4 regions of the Peribacillus sp. NPDC058002 genome follow, and region 4 is predicted to be linked to each of the others. Evidence: riboswitches for the same ligand, from Rfam matches in the RefSeq annotation. Region 4 holds a riboswitch; each other region holds the start of a gene.

Region 1 (4,380 bases), on a different contig from region 4:
GAAGATCCTGAAAATCAGCTACTCCCGTTTGTTCCATAACTCGTTGGACAATCGATTCATCTTCTGCGGACCAACTGTGGAACCAACCTGATTGATGGGCATATCGCCCAAGTGAGACCGTCTCTTTTACTGTATAGGAGAAAGCTAATGAGGAATGTTGGGGGAGCACAGCAATGACCTGAGCAAGTTGTTTTGACGAATAATCCTTCAAACCCCTACCTCTAATCCGTACGCTTCCGCCTTTATAATCGAGCACCCCGCTAAGCATGCTTAAAAGCGTCGTTTTTCCGCTGCCATTTGGACCAAGAATCCCGAATAATTCCCCTTTATGTACATCAAAAGAGACAGAGTCCAAAACAGCTTTGTTATGATATCCACCTGTTAACCCTCTTACTTCAAGCATCCGTTTTTACCCTTCTCTCCGTCTCTTTAATAAAATCAGCGCAAATGCAGGCGCCCCGATAAGTGAGGTGATCACCCCGATCGGCAGTTCCGATGGGGCAATGATCGTTCGTGCCACAAAATCCGCCAATATTAAGAATCCACTTCCTACCAACAATGACAAAGGAAGCAGATGTTTATGGTCAGGCCCCCAAATCTTTCGGACAAAATGAGGAATGACCAATCCTACAAAGCCAATCGCCCCTGAAACGGCAACGGCTGCCCCTGTCAATGTCGAACCGGCTATCAAGATCCACATTTTCCGCCGCTTAACATTCACACCTAAGTGCTTTGCCCGGTCTTCCCCGAAAGTCATCGCATTCAATTCACTTGTATTCATGATCAAAATCAATGATCCAATGATAAAAAACGGCAAAATGATTGCAATGTAATTCCAACCTCGCATTGAAACGCTTCCCATCAGCCAGCCGATGATTTGTCTTAATTCGTCACCCGTCAGCGCAATCATCAATGAAATGAAGGCACTTAAAAATGAGCTGAAAATGATTCCCGTTAAAATGATCGTTTCCACTTTCATCGATCGATCCATTTTTTTTGCGAAAGTCAGTACGCAAAGCATCGTGAGCACTGAGCATAAGATGCTCAATGCCGGAAGAGTATATAAACCGATGAACGGCAGTGAAATATTCAAGAATATTGTCAATACGGCGCCTACCGATGCTCCTGATGAAATACCCAATGTGTAAGGATCAGCGAGCGGGTTCCGGAGCAGTCCCTGAAAAGCCGCACCCGCAATCGCAAGTGATGCCCCGACCAAACCCGCAAGCAATACACGCGGCAGGCGGATGTTCATCACGATATTCGTAAGCATCACATCCGGATCAGCAGAAATCGGCAAATGGAAAATCTCCTTGCCGATTATTTGTATAAGTACGGGAATCGGTACTGGCACCGAACCAAAGGAAATGCCTATCGTCATCGCGAATAACAAAATGAACAACGCAATCAAATAAGCAAACGCCCATTTAGTTGTCAAATTGGTTCGGATAGACTGATTTGGCAAGTTCCTCTACTCCCTCTATTAAACGTGGACCGGAACGGGTCACCAAGTCTGAATGGACATCAAAGACTTGGCCATTCTTAACGGCATTTACGTCTTGCCATCCCTTTCGGCCCGTCACTTCACTAACTGGATCTTTCGTATAATAACCATACGTTGTAATGATGACATCCGGATTTGCAGCAATCATCGACTCTTCATCAATTTTTGCCCATCCGTCCAATTCTGCAGCAGCATTATCCGCTGAAATAATGTTAAGCATCTCATTCATGAAAGTATTTTTTCCAGGTGTGTATATTTCCGGTGAAGGCGAAACTTCCACTAAAACGGTCTTCCTATCCTCTTCCATTACGGATTTGGCCTTTTCCTGGATATCCTTGAGCTTCGTTTTCATATCCGTAACGATTTCTTTTGCCTTATCCTGTTCCCCCGTTGCCTGTCCAATCATTTCAATAGACTTATAGACTTGGCCAAAGCTTTGTGCATCATTGACTACGAGGACATCTATACCAGCATCCTTAAGCTGCTGTAAACCCTCATTCGAATTATGGGCACTTGATGCATGCGCAAGAACAAGATCAGGCTTCATGGAGACAATCAGCTCCGTGTTCATTTCCATTCCGCCAACTTTTTCAATTTCTTTCGTTTCTTCCGGGTAATTATCATTGTCGGAAACACCAACGACCTTTTTTCCCAATCCAAGTGCAAAGACCACTTCCGTATTACTTGGTATCAACGAAACGATTTTCTTCGGTTTTTGTTCTATCGTCACTTTTTCCCCAGTTGCATCTTTAATCGTAATCGGAAAAGCTTCGTGTTGAGCATGATTCGTTTGCTGCTTTTCTTTTCCTTCATCAGCAGCGTCACTGCAGCCAACCATCAATCCTGCAGTAAGCAACATCAACAGTATCAGACCAAAAATTTTCTTCATTTTCATTCCCCACAATCTTTTCATTTAATTTCTTCCCACCTGTAATTAAGAAAACGCATTGTTGGAAGATGCCCCCAAAACAAAAAGCACCTCCCGTTAAACGGAAGGTGCTTGCATGGCAACAATATCATTACGGACTCTTTCTCAGGGTCTGCCACACACCTTCCCATCCGCGTAGGTTACAGGTGTACGAATTCTGGCAGGTCTCCTGGCTCATGGTCATCGTCAACGGCACCTTCCCATATCTCATACAGTGGTACACAGCCGTCAGCTCCCATTTACAGTGGCGGGACCGCGTTGGCATTTCACCAACTTCCCTTTTAAGTCATTAAGACACCAAATCGTTCTTATGTATATAATTTTCACTGCCTTCATTATACACCATGTAAGAATCGATTATTATATGATTTTTCTGAACAAGTTCGAAATGACCCGTCCACCTTCAATGATTTGAAGAATTTTCAATCAGTGACGCAAACCCATCGACTGATAACCCGGGTGAAATCCGAACTCGATGCAGGGCATGCATCCCTTGGTCCCTTGAAGCTCCCCCAGGTTCGGTGGTGACTGCCATCTTGTATCCCGCTTCTTCTGACAGCGCTAGACTCTCTTCATTATACCGGCCAACCGGATAGGAAAGCACTGTCGTGTCCTGGTCGAGCTTACGGTCGAATAGCTCTTTCGACTGAACCATTTCCGCTTCTTGCTGTACTGCCGTCATGCGGTTCAGCTCCAAATGGTTGATGGTATGGCTTTCGATCGAAATCCCATTCCTGCTCATCACCAACATTTGATCTTCAGTCAGGTGATGACCTTTATCAATGGACTTACCGATCATGAAGACAGTTGCTTTCATATCATTTTCTTTTAATATCGGAAAAGCCTCCGTGTAGTTATCTGTATAGCCATCATCAAAAGTAAGCCAGACACACTTCTCACTCGGCATCCGATTCTCGGTTAAAACGAGGTATGCTTCTTCAGGGGATAATGTATAGTAACCATTCTCCCGAAGCCAAGCCATCTGTGCTCGGAATTCCTCAATTGGAACCCGAAGTCCATTCCCTTCAGAAATGCTGTGATACATCAAGATTGGAAGCCTGACCGCGGACTTGGCCATTATCCAGTCTCCCGTATCGATCTGGCCATCCAAATCCTGACCAGTCTCAGTCCCATTCTCGGCCGCTTCGACCATTTCAATGTCATCTTCCGCAATCGGTGCAGCCGTTTTTATGCCTATACCCTCTACAATCCCTTGTGAACATCCAGGTAAAATTAAAATTCCCAGCAATGCCACCATCCATAAAACTCTATATCTTTTCACTATCATTCCCCTAATTTTTTCTAGTATAATAGTATCAGAATACTATTCGATAATAAAGTATTCCATTTAAAGAATTAATAGGAAAACAAAAGTGCATAGTGCCCTGCTGAGCATTTATGAAGATTTTTTTCATAAGTATGTGCTATAAGCTTGAAAAGTTTGCCTATAAGAAATATAATAAATAAGTCGTCGACTTAAATATATGTCCCAGTAGCTCAGCAGGATAGAGCGACAGCCTCCTAAGCTGTAGGTCGTAGGTTCGATTCCTATCTGGGACGCTAATTTGAAAAACCCTGTTACAATGCAGTTCTTCCGCATCGTAACAGGGTTTTTTTCTGTAATTTATGTGGCGGTCAGACAAAGTTAACCACTACTTCATCAATCCCTATAGATATAAAAAAATCCAAGCCCTGTAAAACACAGAACTCAGATATTTATTATATTTAGACTTCAAACAAATTCCAATTAGCTATACTTACTTTTCAATTAAACCTATCTCATTGATTTTTTCTTCAAAAACAGGTCCGAAACTTTCAGAATAAGTATTCGTTAAATGTCTATTGTCACGGTAAATTATAACATTACCTATAATGGGCTGGAATTTACCGTTTACCTTGAAGTAATCTGTTAAGTCAATTTTATGCAAGGATTTATTCTCTTTTTCAA
Region 2 (4,380 bases), on a different contig from region 4:
TCCATAACAGTTTTAATAAGCCCTAAAAGAAGGGCGGCTGCGAAGATTAAAATGAAAAATTTTTTATACATGATCAGTACCTCTTATATCTTATGAGTGGATTGCATTCATTTTAGCATAAACAAGACAGAAAGGAGGTCTCCTTAAAATGTACTGATCGGTGGGGCGTGGCTTCATTGCCTTGATGATCGGTGCAGAAAATTATGAAAAGGTGGACCATTTATTGGAGTTTGCCTGCCGTTTTTTTATGGCTTTTGGACGTTGATTTCCGCTCAAGAAACTCGCTTTCCGCGGGTGGTCAGGGAGCCTCCTCGGCTTGCGCCTGCTGGGTCTCACTAGACCCGCATTTCTAAGCAGGAGTCCCGTACCTTTCTCTTCAATCGACTTTGTTATAACAATTAGATAGTAACCATACCTGAGGACTGGCGGGCATATGTGTCAGATGCATATCATCTGCGCAGTCATCATGGTGTAAAAAATAGATATCCGAAATACAAAAAACGATTTGGCATGTATTCGCAGATGCAAATGAAAAGTAAGGTATTCGTTGGACTACATTAAGGGGACTCAAAAATAGTCGATACAGACGATGCTCATTTCGCTTTTAATAATTAAAAGAAGATGGCCAATAGGGCATGGCTTAACATAGTCGATCGTAGAGCCTATTTCTCTTAAACCTGGCCAAAATTGTGTTTCAAAAAGGGGTTCGGAATTTTTTAATTCCGAACCCCTTTTGTCTACAAACTTAGATGCGCCGATTAATTGGCGTATCCTCCTATCGTGTTATTTGAACAAGTCAGGATAAACAGTCTTTGCTGCGAGTTCAACAGCTTCCCCGACCCTTGGTCCAGGACGTGACATGATATTTTCATCAAGTAAATGGACATCATCGTTCTTCACCGCATCGATATCTTCCCAGCCCTTACGCGATTTAATTTCACCAACAGCATCATCTGCATACGTGGCGGTGGTGATGATGGATTCAGGGTTCCTTTTGACGATTTCTTCATCAGATACTTTAACCCAGCCTTTTTGGTCATCAAAGATGTTTTTTATGCCGGCAGTGTCCATGATTTCATTTTGGAAGGTCTCCGATCCTGTTGTATAGATTTCCGGAGCAGGGCTAATCTCAAAGTATGTTTGCTCCTTTTCATCTAAGGTTTTCACTTTTTCTTCGACATTTGTAATTTGGGATTTGATATCTTTCACTAATTCATTCCCTTTTTCGGCGACACCCATCACTTTAGCAATCTGCCCGATATCACCATATACATCATCGAAATTTGCCGCAGATTTAATGATGAATACAGGGATACCGGCATCTTCAAGTGGTTTCAGTGCCGTTTCATCCCCAATGGTATAAGCAATGATGGCATCAGGTTTCAAGGCAATGATTTTTTCTGCATTAATGTTAACGGAGTCTGAAACATGTTCGATATCCTTCGCTTCCTCTGGATAATTATCGAAGTCTGTCACGCCAACGACTTTATCACCCTGTTCAAGGGCAAATAAGATTTCCGTATTGCTTGGCTGAAGTGAAACGACCTTTTCCGGGATTTTCTCGAATTTTATTTTCTTACCAGTATCATCCGTAACGGTATAATCCTTGATTTCTTCGACCTTTTTACTATCTTTATTATCCTTTGAGGATTGATCATTGTTCACTCCGCATCCGGTGAGGAATAGCGTAAGCATCAGCATGGAAATCCAACTGAATCGTAGGGTTCTCTTCATTATTTATTCCTCCGTTTTCTTTTTCATTGGTTTGGTTGGGTATGATTTACTTATAAAAGGAATCTCCTCGATCCCCTGTTGCTTATTGACGTAGACTGCCATCACGAATAATACATTTGCAAGCAAGTGAGCGTAATCAAAAAGAATTCCTGGAATTTTCTTTTCTAGACTTACCTTGTGTAAAGCTCGCACGGACTTTTTGGCCTCACTGCGGCAAGTATGCAAAGTACATGCAGCGGTTGATCCTTGTGGAAGGACGAATGTTTCGATTCGATCCCTCACTTCAGCGACATACCGGTCGTAGATTGCACTTAAACGGTCGAGATCATCGCCGGTAATGGCTAAATTCCCACGGACTGAGCCGTTTAAATGGTAAACCATGGGCAATAATTCCATTAAGTCACGGTATACATCGGGGACGTCCTCAGTAAGCGAGGCGGCCAAGCCGATCTGTGTCGTCAATGAGTCTGTGCGGATTTCAAAATCGACGGTCGATACGGACTCACGCATGTATGGGTAGCATAAAAAACGAAAGTCTTTCTTTGCCATAAATCTTCCTCCTTTTACGTATTGGGTGAATGACCTCCGTATTGCTTTTCCCAGCAAGACAAATAGCCGACCAAGAGTTTTGGTCGGCTTCGGGCATCTATGTATCTGTAGTAGAAAAAGATGGGAGGGCCGTACAATCTCCTATCTTCCGAAGAGCATAATACGATGAAAAAAGGCAGGTCTCCTGGCTCGTGCGTCATTTTACTCTAAGAACCTTCCCATTTGGGTTAAATGGCCGGTAATCGGCGAGCGATTACAACCTCAAATAGTGGTAAACATCTTATTTCATTAGCACTTACAGTTGCGGAAACAGCTTCGGTTTTAAACCGAATTCCCTATTAAGCTGACAATGCAGCACCTTTTTCTGCAAGATTCATATTCACTTAGCAACAGTTTACCATACCTTTTTTCAATAGACTGCATTAATATTTTTGGACAAATTCGTTTATGGTTTACCGAATATCTAGTAAACTTACAATGTAAGGTTTAATTGGAGCTTAATGTAAAATTTTGATATAGAAAAAGGTATGAAATCATGGTGATACTGTGAATCCCGGGAGGTAGAGAATGATTTATAAGCAGGTCAATCAAAAACTGGAAATGGTTCTGGGGAACATCGAAAAGGTGATTATCGGAAAACGGGATATAGCAGAACTAAGTATCGTGGCACTCCTTTCCGGTGGACATGTTTTATTGGAGGATGTTCCGGGCGTAGGGAAGACAGTCATGGTAAGGGCACTGGCAAAATCTATAGGTGCAAGCTTTAAGAGAATTCAATTCACACCTGATTTACTTCCTTCTGATGTTACTGGTGTTTCGATCTTCAATCCTAAGGAACAAGAATTCATTTTTAGGCCAGGTCCGATAATGGGACATATTATTTTAGCCGATGAAATTAACCGGACCTCGCCGAAAACTCAGTCTGCATTACTTGAAGCCATGGAAGAGGCAAGTGTGACGATTGATGGTGTCACAAGGAGATTGGAGAAGCCGTTCTTCGTAATGGCGACACAAAATCCGATCGAATACGAGGGGACGTATCCGCTTCCGGAGGCTCAATTGGATAGATTCCTATTAAAAATGAAAATGGGCTATCCGGGTGTGGAAGAAGAGATAGAGGTTCTTAATAGAGCTCAATACACGGTACCGCTTGATGAGCTGGAAGCCGTCATCACCTTGGATGAATTGATAGAATTACAGGCTGAGGTAAAAGCTGTGATAGTGGATGACACAATAAAACGATATATTGTTGAATTGGCGAATCGAACACGTACGCATGAAGGGGTCTATTTAGGTGTAAGCCCGCGTGGATCGATAGCCTTGATGAAGGCAGCCCAGGCTTACGCGCGGGTCCAGGGCAGGGACTATGTTCTGCCGGACGATGTTCAATATTTGGTGCCATTCGTATTTTCCCACCGGCTTATTTTGAAACCTGAAGCGAAGTATGAGGGCTTCGATGCTGGAATGGTGATACATGAAGTTGTGGCGACAACACAGGTGCCTGTAAAGCGGGCTATGACCTAATGCGCAAATTCATCAACATTTTAAGGGGAAATATGAGTGTGGTCGGACTTGTATTACTCTTGACGGTTTCCTTTTGCTATGCAATGTTTCAAGGTGGTTTTGTCAGTTGGTTCATTTTTTATTCATTTTTGCCGTTTTCTGTGTACGCTTTGATTCTGCTGTTTTATCCGCTGCATGATTTGATCGTTGAGAGAAAGATCAATAAAAGGGAATGCCAGGCCGGCGAATCTGTTGAAATAGCATTGACGTTTACCCGTAAAAACCGGCTGCCCCTACTATTTATGGTGGTAGAGGAGGAATTGCCTCAGCGTCTGGAAGATAGGGGATTTCAAAGGAAAATCATTATCTTTCCGGGATTCAGGCGTACCTTCTGCATGTCATATACCTTGGAAGACATGGAGCGTGGAGAGCATTCGTTTCAATCGATCCGCTTTTGGGTTGGGGATTTTTTCGGGTTAGTCGAAAAGGAAGCGATATATAGTTCACCTCTGAAAATAACTGTTTTTCCTCGTTATCATGAGCTTGCCTACAGTGATCTTGATCGAGTGTTCAATCAGGGGGCAGTGGTTTCAA
Region 3 (4,380 bases), on a different contig from region 4:
TTCAATTTCATACAAAGGGTCGATTCCATCCGTGGAATTACCGATTTTAGCTGTCGAAGAATTCGGGGCAATGGCCATTAAATAGCCATTACGGGTCCCGTGTTCATGCACGTCTGCTTTTAAATCCATCCATTTTTGATCTGTATAGTCACGCAGTTCGAAATAGTCCCCTGTATGCCAATCAGATCCTTCAAAATATGGGTATGAACCTTTTTCCTTGGCCAATTCATTAGATGCCTTGATTGTTAAGTAAGCGATCTTTTCGTATAAAGCATCTGCATAGTGAACAGCCTCATCGGATTCCCAATAAATATTCTGTGTGGCAAGTAAATGATGCCATCCAAACGTTCCTAAACCAATTGCCCGGTAACGTTTGTTCGAGATGGATGCTTGTTTGACAGGAAGATTATTCACATCTATGACATTATCCAGCATGCGGATCTGAATGGGAATCAATCTTTCCAAAACATCGCTGCCCACAGCCCGGGGCAAGTTAATGGATGAAAGGTTGCAGACAACGAAATCGCCGCTTTTACGAACCACAACAACATCTCCATCTTCTGTTTCATATTCATCCGTGATTGTCGAAGGGCTTAAGTTTTGGGCAATCTCCGTGCAAAGGTTTGAACAATAAATCATACCTTTATGCTTATTGGGATTCTTCCGATTCACTTCATCGCGGTAGAACATATACGGTACGCCTTCTTCTAATTGAGAAATCATGATGCTTTTCATGATGTCCATCGCTTTGATTTTTTCAAAGCTATAGTTTGGAAGCGTGCCATTTTCTGCGGCCTCGACAGCAAGTGCATAATGATTCCTGAAGCTTCCTTCGCCTTTCTTCTCGTCATAAAGATCTTCAAGTGAAAACCCAAGGGTTTGCTTAACGGTATGCGGATCGAAAAGATACCATTCTTTTCTGTCGCGTACAGCTTCCATGAATAAATCGGGTATGCATACGCCTGTAAAAATATCATGGGCTTTTAATCTGTCATCCCCGTTTTGTGTCTTTAAATCGAGGAAGCTCATGATATCTTTATGCCAGGCATCCAAGTAAATCGCGATGGCACCTTTACGTTGCCCCAATTGATCGACACTTACAGCTGTCTGGTTGAATAGTCGAATCCAGGGAGTCGTGCCGGAACTGTTTCCAGAGAAACCCCGGATATCAGAACCAAGCGATCGTACCTTACCGACGTAAAGACCTACTCCGCCGCCAAATTTAGATACTTTTGCTGCATCGTAGTTTGATAGGTAGATTCCGTCAATGGAATCTTCAATTGCGTCGATAAAGCAGGAGCTTAACTGTCCATGTGTTTTACCTGAATTGGAGAGTGTAGGAGTCGCAACGGTCATATAAAGATTGGACATGGCCCAGTATGCTTCTTTAATGAGCTGCAGGCGGTGCTCCGTTTTTTCCAATCGCATGATTTCCATCGCGATGATCATGAAACGTTCTTGTGGCAGTTCGTAGACCTTGTCCTTTTGAGGGCGGGCCAGATAGCGGTCGTTCAATAAGTAGATGCCTATGTACGAGAATAATTTATCTTTTTCCGGGTCGATTACCGAACCCAATTCCTCAATTTCCGATTTCGTATATGAAGATAGCAGTTCTGATTTATAAATAGGATAACGCTGACCTTCTGAAAGCTGGGAGAGTTCCGCGATCAGCTCATAGAATGGGCCATAACTCATGCCTTCATAGCCTCGATTGGCTTGTGCATCCCTATACATTGTATTCAACAGTTCTGCTGCAGCAACGAACGTCCAATCCGGAGCATCGATATCCACACTTTCAAGAGCGAGCTGAATCAGTTTTTTTGATGCCTGTTCTTCAGTTGAGTCACTTTTGCGATCTAGCCATTTTGTAAAACGCTTTTTGAACTTTTCCATATCGAGATGGCCTTCGAATTCCTTTGATAACATCTCGAGCTGGATGGACTTCGCTTCTGTGTCATTTTCACTTATGGTAGAGTTATATGTTTGAGTCATTAATAATCCTCCTTGTTGACTTCCTTCTAAAATAAAAAAACCGCCCAATGAATTGAGCGGATCAAACGATAGAATAAAAGAGCCATGAAAAAATAGCCGTTAAACTATCGTTTCATCATCTCAATCCCCGAAGAATAAGAAACGTGAAAAATTCAAGGCAGGTCTCCTGACTCATGATCATCCTACTTTGAGTCCTTCCCGTATAGAGAGCTATACAGTGGGTTTCTCATTTCGTCACATTTACAGTTGCGGGGACAGTTCCGGGTTTACACCGGATTCCCTTTTCAGCCATCACTGGCACCTTGGATTATAAAAAATTCTATATATAGTTATTAGTAATGTTTATGTAATCAATATCTAGTATTTCTGCTTATATTATCGTAAGCCATATACGATGATAATTCAACTAATATATTTGAAAAAAACCAGCCCTTATCTATTGACAAAGTGAGGGCAGAGTGCGATGGAATGAAAGAATTTATTGGGGAATGGGTAATTCAAGCGCTGATTTTACGCGATTTTGTGTTAAAATAAATTGTCTAGTAAAGGTGGCTCTCCCTTATTGCGATGAGGGGATTCGCGGAAAAATATTTAAGAAAAAGGGGATAAAATCTTGGAAAAAGTATTAGTTTTTGGACATAAAAACCCGGATACAGACACAATCTGTTCAGCAATCGCTTATGCAGACCTGAAAAAGCAGTTAGGTATCAACGCTGAACCAGTTCGTCTGGGTGAAGTGAATGGTGAAACTCAATATGCATTGGACCAATTCAAATTCGAAGCTCCCCGCCTTGTGGAAAAAGTTGCAGGGGAAGCTGAAGGCGTAATCCTGGTCGATCATAACGAACGCCAGCAAAGTGCTGAAGATATTGACCAAGTCCGTGTGTTGGAAGTTATCGACCATCACCGTATCGCTAACTTTGAAACAAGCGATCCACTATATTACCGGGCGGAACCTGTTGGCTGTACGGCAACCATTTTAAATAAAATTTATAAAGAAAACGGCATCGAAGTCCCTAAAGCAATCGCAGGTCTTATGTTGTCTGCCATCATTTCCGATTCGTTATTGTTCAAATCTCCTACATGCACGGAGCAAGACATTGCAGCAGCAATGGAACTGGCTGCCATTGCGGGAGTCGACGCTGAAACATACGGCTTGGAAATGTTGAAAGCCGGAGCTGACTTGAGCGACAAAACGATTGCCCAGCTCATCACTCTTGATGCAAAGGAATTCTCCATGGGAATGGCTAAAGTGGAGATAGCACAGGTCAATGCTGTAGATCCGAACGAAGTCCTTGCTAAGCAAGCAGAATTGGAAGCGGCGATAGGAGCGGTCATCGCCGAGAAGGAATTGGACTTATTCCTATTTGTCGTAACGGATATCTTGACTAATGACTCTGCTGCCTTGGCGCTTGGTAAAGCAGCTTATGCAGTGGAAAAAGCATACGACGTTTCATTAAACAATAACATCGCCGTCTTAGAAGGCGTTGTATCTCGTAAAAAACAAATCGTGCCGATCTTAACGGACGTATTCAGCAAATAATACAGGAGAAGGGGTGCTCATTAAAAACATGGGCATCCTTTTTCTGCACATGCAAAAAGACTCAACCACCATTAATGGTGGTTGAGTCTTTTCTCTTAGTTCAAAGCTTCCTTTTCTTTTTCATAGGCAATGACAATCAGTTCTTTGTTGGCTTCCTCGCCAAGTCTGTTTTCAAAGCTTTTCAGTTCATTCAATAAATCCGGTGACAGATTTGCTGCTGTATAATCCTGCTCGGGTGTCATGCTTTTCGCCCCTTTCAAAAGGAAATAATTCATGTTATCTATTTTGTCGGTTTGAAAAGTTTCTATTCAACAAAACTTACTTCTTCAAGATATTTTACTTTCTGATGTGGCGAGTTTTTCAAGCAATAAAGAACTATCTTCATCGAGTCCTTGCACTTGGACAGGTATTCCCAGAAGCTGATATTTAAGGACAACCGTATCAACAGCACCGACTGCTGAAGCATCCCAGATTTTAGAATGGGAAAAGTCGATGACGATTGAATCGGCTTTTTCCTTGAAGTCGAACTTCGAAACAAAGTCCTGGACAGAAGCGAAAAATACTTGCCCGCGGATATGATAAATGGTTTTCTTAGCCTGGATATCTTCCGTTTTCACTACAGCCACTTTAGAAATTTTAGCCGAGAAGAAAATCATGCTCAAGAGCACTCCGGCAAATACCCCTTTTGATAAATCATGTGTATAAAGGACAATGAGGACCGTCACGATCATCACGGCTGCATCCGACTTTGGAGCTTTTGTGAGCCTCTTTAGGGAAGACCAGTCAAAGGTCCCGATTGAAACCATGATCATGACTGCGACAAGTGCAGCCATCGGGATTTTAAT
Region 4 (4,380 bases):
GTACTAAAGGTTCCCTTGATTGAAGAAGGGCTTGAAACATTTCAAAAACCCACGGCTTCTCCAGATGTGCCTGCAGCAAAACGTCTTCATCATGGAAAACGGATACGGGATCCCCTTGGTATATGACCATACCATCGTTCATGACAACGACTTCATCAGCCCATTGATATGCTAAATTAACATCATGAGTTGATAGGATTATCGTTCTGTGATGGTGGTGGATACTGTCCAGCAGAGCCATGATCTGTCTTGAGAAATAAGGATCCAATCCAGCTGTAGGCTCATCCAAGAGCCAGACATCAGGTTCCATGGCGAGTACCCCTGCAATGGCGACACGTTTTTTTTGCCCAAGGCTCAAAAAATGGGTGGGTCTGTCTTTCAGTTCCGTTATTTCCGTTTCAGCCATCGCCCAATTTACTTTCTCCTGGACTGCATTTCTATCCCATCCTAAATTCATCGGTCCAAACGATATATCCTGTTGTACATTAGCGGAAAAGAGCTGCGAGTCGGGATCTTGAAAAACAATCCCCACTTGCTTTCGTAATGATAATAATGCTTTACGGTCATATTTCATTTTCTTGCCCTTAAATCTGATCTTTCCTGCCGTAGGTTGTAAAAGACCATTTAAATGGAGGAATAAAGTCGATTTGCCGGCACCATTATTGCCTAATAATGCTATCTTTTTACCGTGTTGGATCGTTAGCGAAAGATCGTTTAAAGCAAACGTTCCATCCGCGAATTGATGGGTGAGGCCTTCTATATGAAAAATATGCTCGTCCATTCTTGGGTTGCCTCCAATTTACAAATATCCATTAATAAAGATTAAGCTTCCTAGTATTACAATCGCGATCAGCCAATTGCGTGAGGAGTAAGTGTAAGTATCCTCGATATAGGAAAGGTTCTCCTGATAGCCTCTTGCGTTCATTGCCATCGTCAAATGTCCAGAGCGCTGCAATACTCCTAAAAATAATGATGAGGTTAGTAATCCGAGAGAGCGAATGCCTTTCCTTAACGAACCATACCCCAGCCGTGAAGCTTGTGATTGGTGAATGGCCAAAGCTGTTTCTAAAAAAATAAAGATGAAGCGATAGGTCAATTCTATTAAATCGACCAATAAGGAAGGCACTTTAAGTTTTCGCATCACCGATAGAATGACGGTAATGGGTGTAGTTAAGGTGAGAAAATATAAACAGCTGATGCTGCCTATTACGACAGTGATCAAATTGATCACTGTTCCTATGCTGTCATCGCTGATGAATATTTGCCAGTTCCCGACCTTCCAGGACCACCATATATTCGAAAACGAAGTAAATTTGCTTGTAAAAGAAAAAAGGATGGTAATGGTTCCTGATAGTATAAAAAATCCCGGTAATAGAAGTAATTTAAAATAATAAGAAACCGGGATTTTTGCCGCAAAAATGATTAAAGCGCTCATCACCGTAAAAGTGATGAGTGAAACGGTCATATCCCTTACCGTTAACGAAAATAGCAAAAGGGAGATTGCAAAAACCATCTTTTCTAACGGATGTACATCCTTTAGCCCATTGAAATAGGCATATTTATCAATGAGTAACATGCTTCGATTTTCCGGGAATTTCCTGTTTGGTTTGCTTATTCCTTTGTTTCGTTACACCTATGAAATAACCAATGAAACCGGCTCCGATTGCAGCTTGCAGCGCAAATAATAAACTTTCGGTTTCCGCACCTGGCGGCTCCCAAATACTGTTGAACCATGGCTTGTATTCCGGCTGGATTTTAGTGATGGCTTCTTCAGCTTCTCCATCGGCACCGCCAAATTCCGTTCCTTGTTGCGTGATTAACGGTATGGTAGCAAGAACGACCACCAGGAAAAGCAGCAGTAAACTTTTTTTCATGTTAACGGGCCTCCTTAGATAAAACTCGCAGCAACTTCAATTCGCCTAGATTGTATTTTTTTAAGAAATTCATCACGACGACTGTCAGTAGCCCCTCACTGATTGCCAAGGGAATTTGGGTCAGGGCAAAAATCCCTGCAAATTTACTGAAAGAGGCCATGAATCCTCCTACCTCGGATGGAAAAGCAAGAGCAAGTTGAATGGAAGTTACTACATAGGTTCCCAAATCTCCAAAAGCAGCAGCCAAGAACACGGCAAGTGAAAAGGACCAACCCAATTTAGTTGCGCCCTTGAAGACGAAGTAAGCAATGAGCGGTCCGCAAACGGCCATGGAAAATGCATTGGCCCCTAATGTCGTCAATCCTCCGTGAGCCAGTAAAACGGCTTGAAATAATAGAACGATGGAGCCAACGACACTCATGGCCAATGGACCGAATAAAATGGAGCCCAAACCAACTCCGGTAGGGTGTGAAGAACTTCCCGTAACAGAAGGAATCTTTAGGGCGGATAAAATGAATACAAATGCACCCGATAGGCCAAGCATCATTTTTGTTTCTGGGTTTTCCCTTACTTTGGTTCTAATGGACCGGTAACCCAGGATTAAAAATGGAAGCGTCACGGCCCACCAGAATATAGCCCATTCAATGGGTAAAAAGCCCTCCATGATATGCATGGCCATTGCCCGTTTTGGGACGAAAAGCAGTAAAATGACAAAATAAATGGTCTTCCAATTGGTTCTTTTCATTCTTTCTCCTTTCAAAACTTTTAATTTTTCTGAACAATCTTGAGAAGAAAGGCGGCCCAACATAAAAAGCACTTCTCTCAAAGGAAAGAAGTGCGTAATGAACAGGAATTTTGCAGCATAAACCAACCATGGGCCTTTCTGCCTGATCCGCACACCCATCCTCGTAGGTTGAAACAGTTTCACGCTTCATGGCAGGTCTCCTGGCTTTGGTTCATCATCCCATTACATCCTTCCCATCTCATTTGACAGTGGAATTGTTAAAGTAATAGGACTCCCCTTTACAGTGGCGGGACCGCTCCGGATTTTCACCGGCTTCCCTTTTAAGCTGAATTCCGAAAAATTCAACACCATAAAACTTATGTAATTATTTAGAAAATTCTCGTATAGTGTACCATAAAGAAATAATTCCAGCTATACTATCTTTTTTTTTTGACTAAGTTTGTTGCAAGGAAAGGCTTGTTGACAGGATATACACTATTAAACTTTTCTAAACAGTCGGAATAAACTATTGAATTTTGATAAAGTTGTTATATGATAGATAAAGTTAGTTAGAAATGTATAATAAAACCAAATATTTCATTTTAAAAGTGCCCTTGTGTGAATATGCAAGGGATAATAGGGAAATCGGTGAAAGTCCGATGCAGCCCCCGCTACTGTAAACGCTGATGAAATTGTCGATAGCCACTGGCATTGTTGCCGGGAAGGGACAAGGTAAAATGAAGCGTAAGCCAGGAAACCTGCTTTTAAAATTGCATGATACTTTTCGGAGGGAAAGGTAGAAGGACTATGACGATTTCGGGAGATTGGGCATTCTTGCCTGGGGCTCCTCATCCATATAGTTTTTTTAAACCTTGACTCTTATGTTAAGGTTTTTTATTTTGCCTTTTCCCTGAACGCAGGAGGAAGAAGATGACTACTTGGAACTTAATGGGTACAAATACACATCTGTTGATTTGTAATGGAAGCAGCTGTATGAAAAAGGGCGGGGAAGAAGTAACCCAGGCGATTCGCGATGAAATTACTTCCAAAGGACTGGACATGAAAATCCATACAACGAGGACACGGTGTAACGGAAGATGTAAGGATGCCTGCGTTGTGATTGCCTATCCTCAAGGAAACTGGTATCGAGTGGAGACGCCTGATTTCGGCCGCCAAATTGTCAGCCATATCGATGATGGGGAGTTTGTTCCACAAATGATCTACCAATTCAATGATGGGGAAATGGCACCCAATCCAAATTTTCCTGCTCATACGGGTATTTCAAAGAACAAAGCGTAAAAGGAGATGTCTTAATGAGTACAAACGGTAAATTATTCGTCGTGGGCTTTGGACCAGGGAATTTTGAACACATTACCAAACGTGCTGTCGAAGCCCTTCAAGAAAGTGACTACATCATTGGTTATAAAACTTATGTTGAACTCATTCAGGGACTGCTTACAGATCAAACGATTATTAGTACGGGGATGACTGAAGAGGTATCGCGTGCTCAGGAAGCAGTGAAACAAGCGGAGCTGGGTAAGAAAGTTGCGGTAATCTCCAGCGGGGATGCTGGGGTTTACGGGATGGCTGGGTTGGTTTATGAAGTATTGATTGAAAAAGGCTGGAAAGAAGAAACTGGAGTGGGCATTGAAGTCATTCCTGGCATTTCTGCAATCAACTCTTGTGCATCTTTACTTGGGGCACCAGTCATGCACGATTCGTGTACAATCAGCCTCAGTGATCATCTAACTCCTTGGGAACTGATCGCTAAAAGGGTTGAAG

What was found. Region 4 has a riboswitch for cobalamin ahead of ACFVSH_RS16810 (energy-coupling factor ABC transporter permease). Riboswitches for the same ligand answer to the same signal wherever they lie in the genome.
Region 1: it holds a riboswitch for cobalamin, as region 4 does, so the genes downstream of both, ACFVSH_RS04295 (ABC transporter substrate-binding protein) here and ACFVSH_RS16810 (energy-coupling factor ABC transporter permease) in region 4, are expected to answer to the same signal.
Region 2: it holds a riboswitch for cobalamin, as region 4 does, so the genes downstream of both, ACFVSH_RS11740 (hypothetical protein) here and ACFVSH_RS16810 (energy-coupling factor ABC transporter permease) in region 4, are expected to answer to the same signal.
Region 3: it holds a riboswitch for cobalamin, as region 4 does, so the genes downstream of both, ACFVSH_RS10955 (ribonucleoside-diphosphate reductase subunit alpha) here and ACFVSH_RS16810 (energy-coupling factor ABC transporter permease) in region 4, are expected to answer to the same signal.

What each region holds. Positions count from the first base shown of each region.
Region 1 covers NZ_JBHVQU010000011.1:33,496-37,875, forward strand. Annotated here, with positions in the region: gene ACFVSH_RS04285 (heme ABC transporter ATP-binding protein) at 1-403, opposite strand, end outside; gene ACFVSH_RS04290 (FecCD family ABC transporter permease) at 410-1,465, opposite strand; gene ACFVSH_RS04295 (ABC transporter substrate-binding protein) at 1,428-2,393, opposite strand; cobalamin riboswitch at 2,575-2,747, opposite strand; gene ACFVSH_RS04300 (polysaccharide deacetylase family protein) at 2,836-3,690, opposite strand; tRNA gene ACFVSH_RS04305 (tRNA-Arg) at 3,919-3,992, shown strand; gene ACFVSH_RS04310 (acyltransferase family protein) at 4,190-4,380, opposite strand, start outside.
Region 2 covers NZ_JBHVQU010000051.1:12,490-16,869, forward strand. Annotated here, with positions in the region: gene ACFVSH_RS11735 (ABC transporter substrate-binding protein) at 784-1,734, opposite strand; gene ACFVSH_RS11740 (hypothetical protein) at 1,738-2,283, opposite strand; cobalamin riboswitch at 2,441-2,660, opposite strand; gene ACFVSH_RS11745 (AAA family ATPase) at 2,851-3,807, shown strand; gene ACFVSH_RS11750 (DUF58 domain-containing protein) at 3,807-4,380, shown strand, end outside.
Region 3 covers NZ_JBHVQU010000045.1:7,286-11,665, forward strand. Annotated here, with positions in the region: gene ACFVSH_RS10955 (ribonucleoside-diphosphate reductase subunit alpha) at 1-1,992, opposite strand, end outside; cobalamin riboswitch at 2,132-2,312, opposite strand; gene ACFVSH_RS10960 (manganese-dependent inorganic pyrophosphatase) at 2,606-3,535, shown strand; gene ACFVSH_RS10965 (hypothetical protein) at 3,631-3,777, opposite strand; gene ACFVSH_RS10970 (SulP family inorganic anion transporter) at 3,862-4,380, opposite strand, start outside.
Region 4 covers NZ_JBHVQU010000104.1:7,360-11,739, reverse strand. Annotated here, with positions in the region: gene ACFVSH_RS16825 (energy-coupling factor ABC transporter ATP-binding protein) at 1-781, opposite strand, end outside; gene cbiQ (cobalt ECF transporter T component CbiQ) at 800-1,576, opposite strand; gene ACFVSH_RS16815 (energy-coupling factor ABC transporter substrate-binding protein) at 1,563-1,874, opposite strand; gene ACFVSH_RS16810 (energy-coupling factor ABC transporter permease) at 1,876-2,619, opposite strand; cobalamin riboswitch at 2,793-2,986, opposite strand; cobalamin riboswitch at 3,188-3,378, shown strand; gene ACFVSH_RS16805 ((2Fe-2S) ferredoxin domain-containing protein) at 3,529-3,897, shown strand; gene cobJ (precorrin-3B C(17)-methyltransferase) at 3,912-4,380, shown strand, end outside.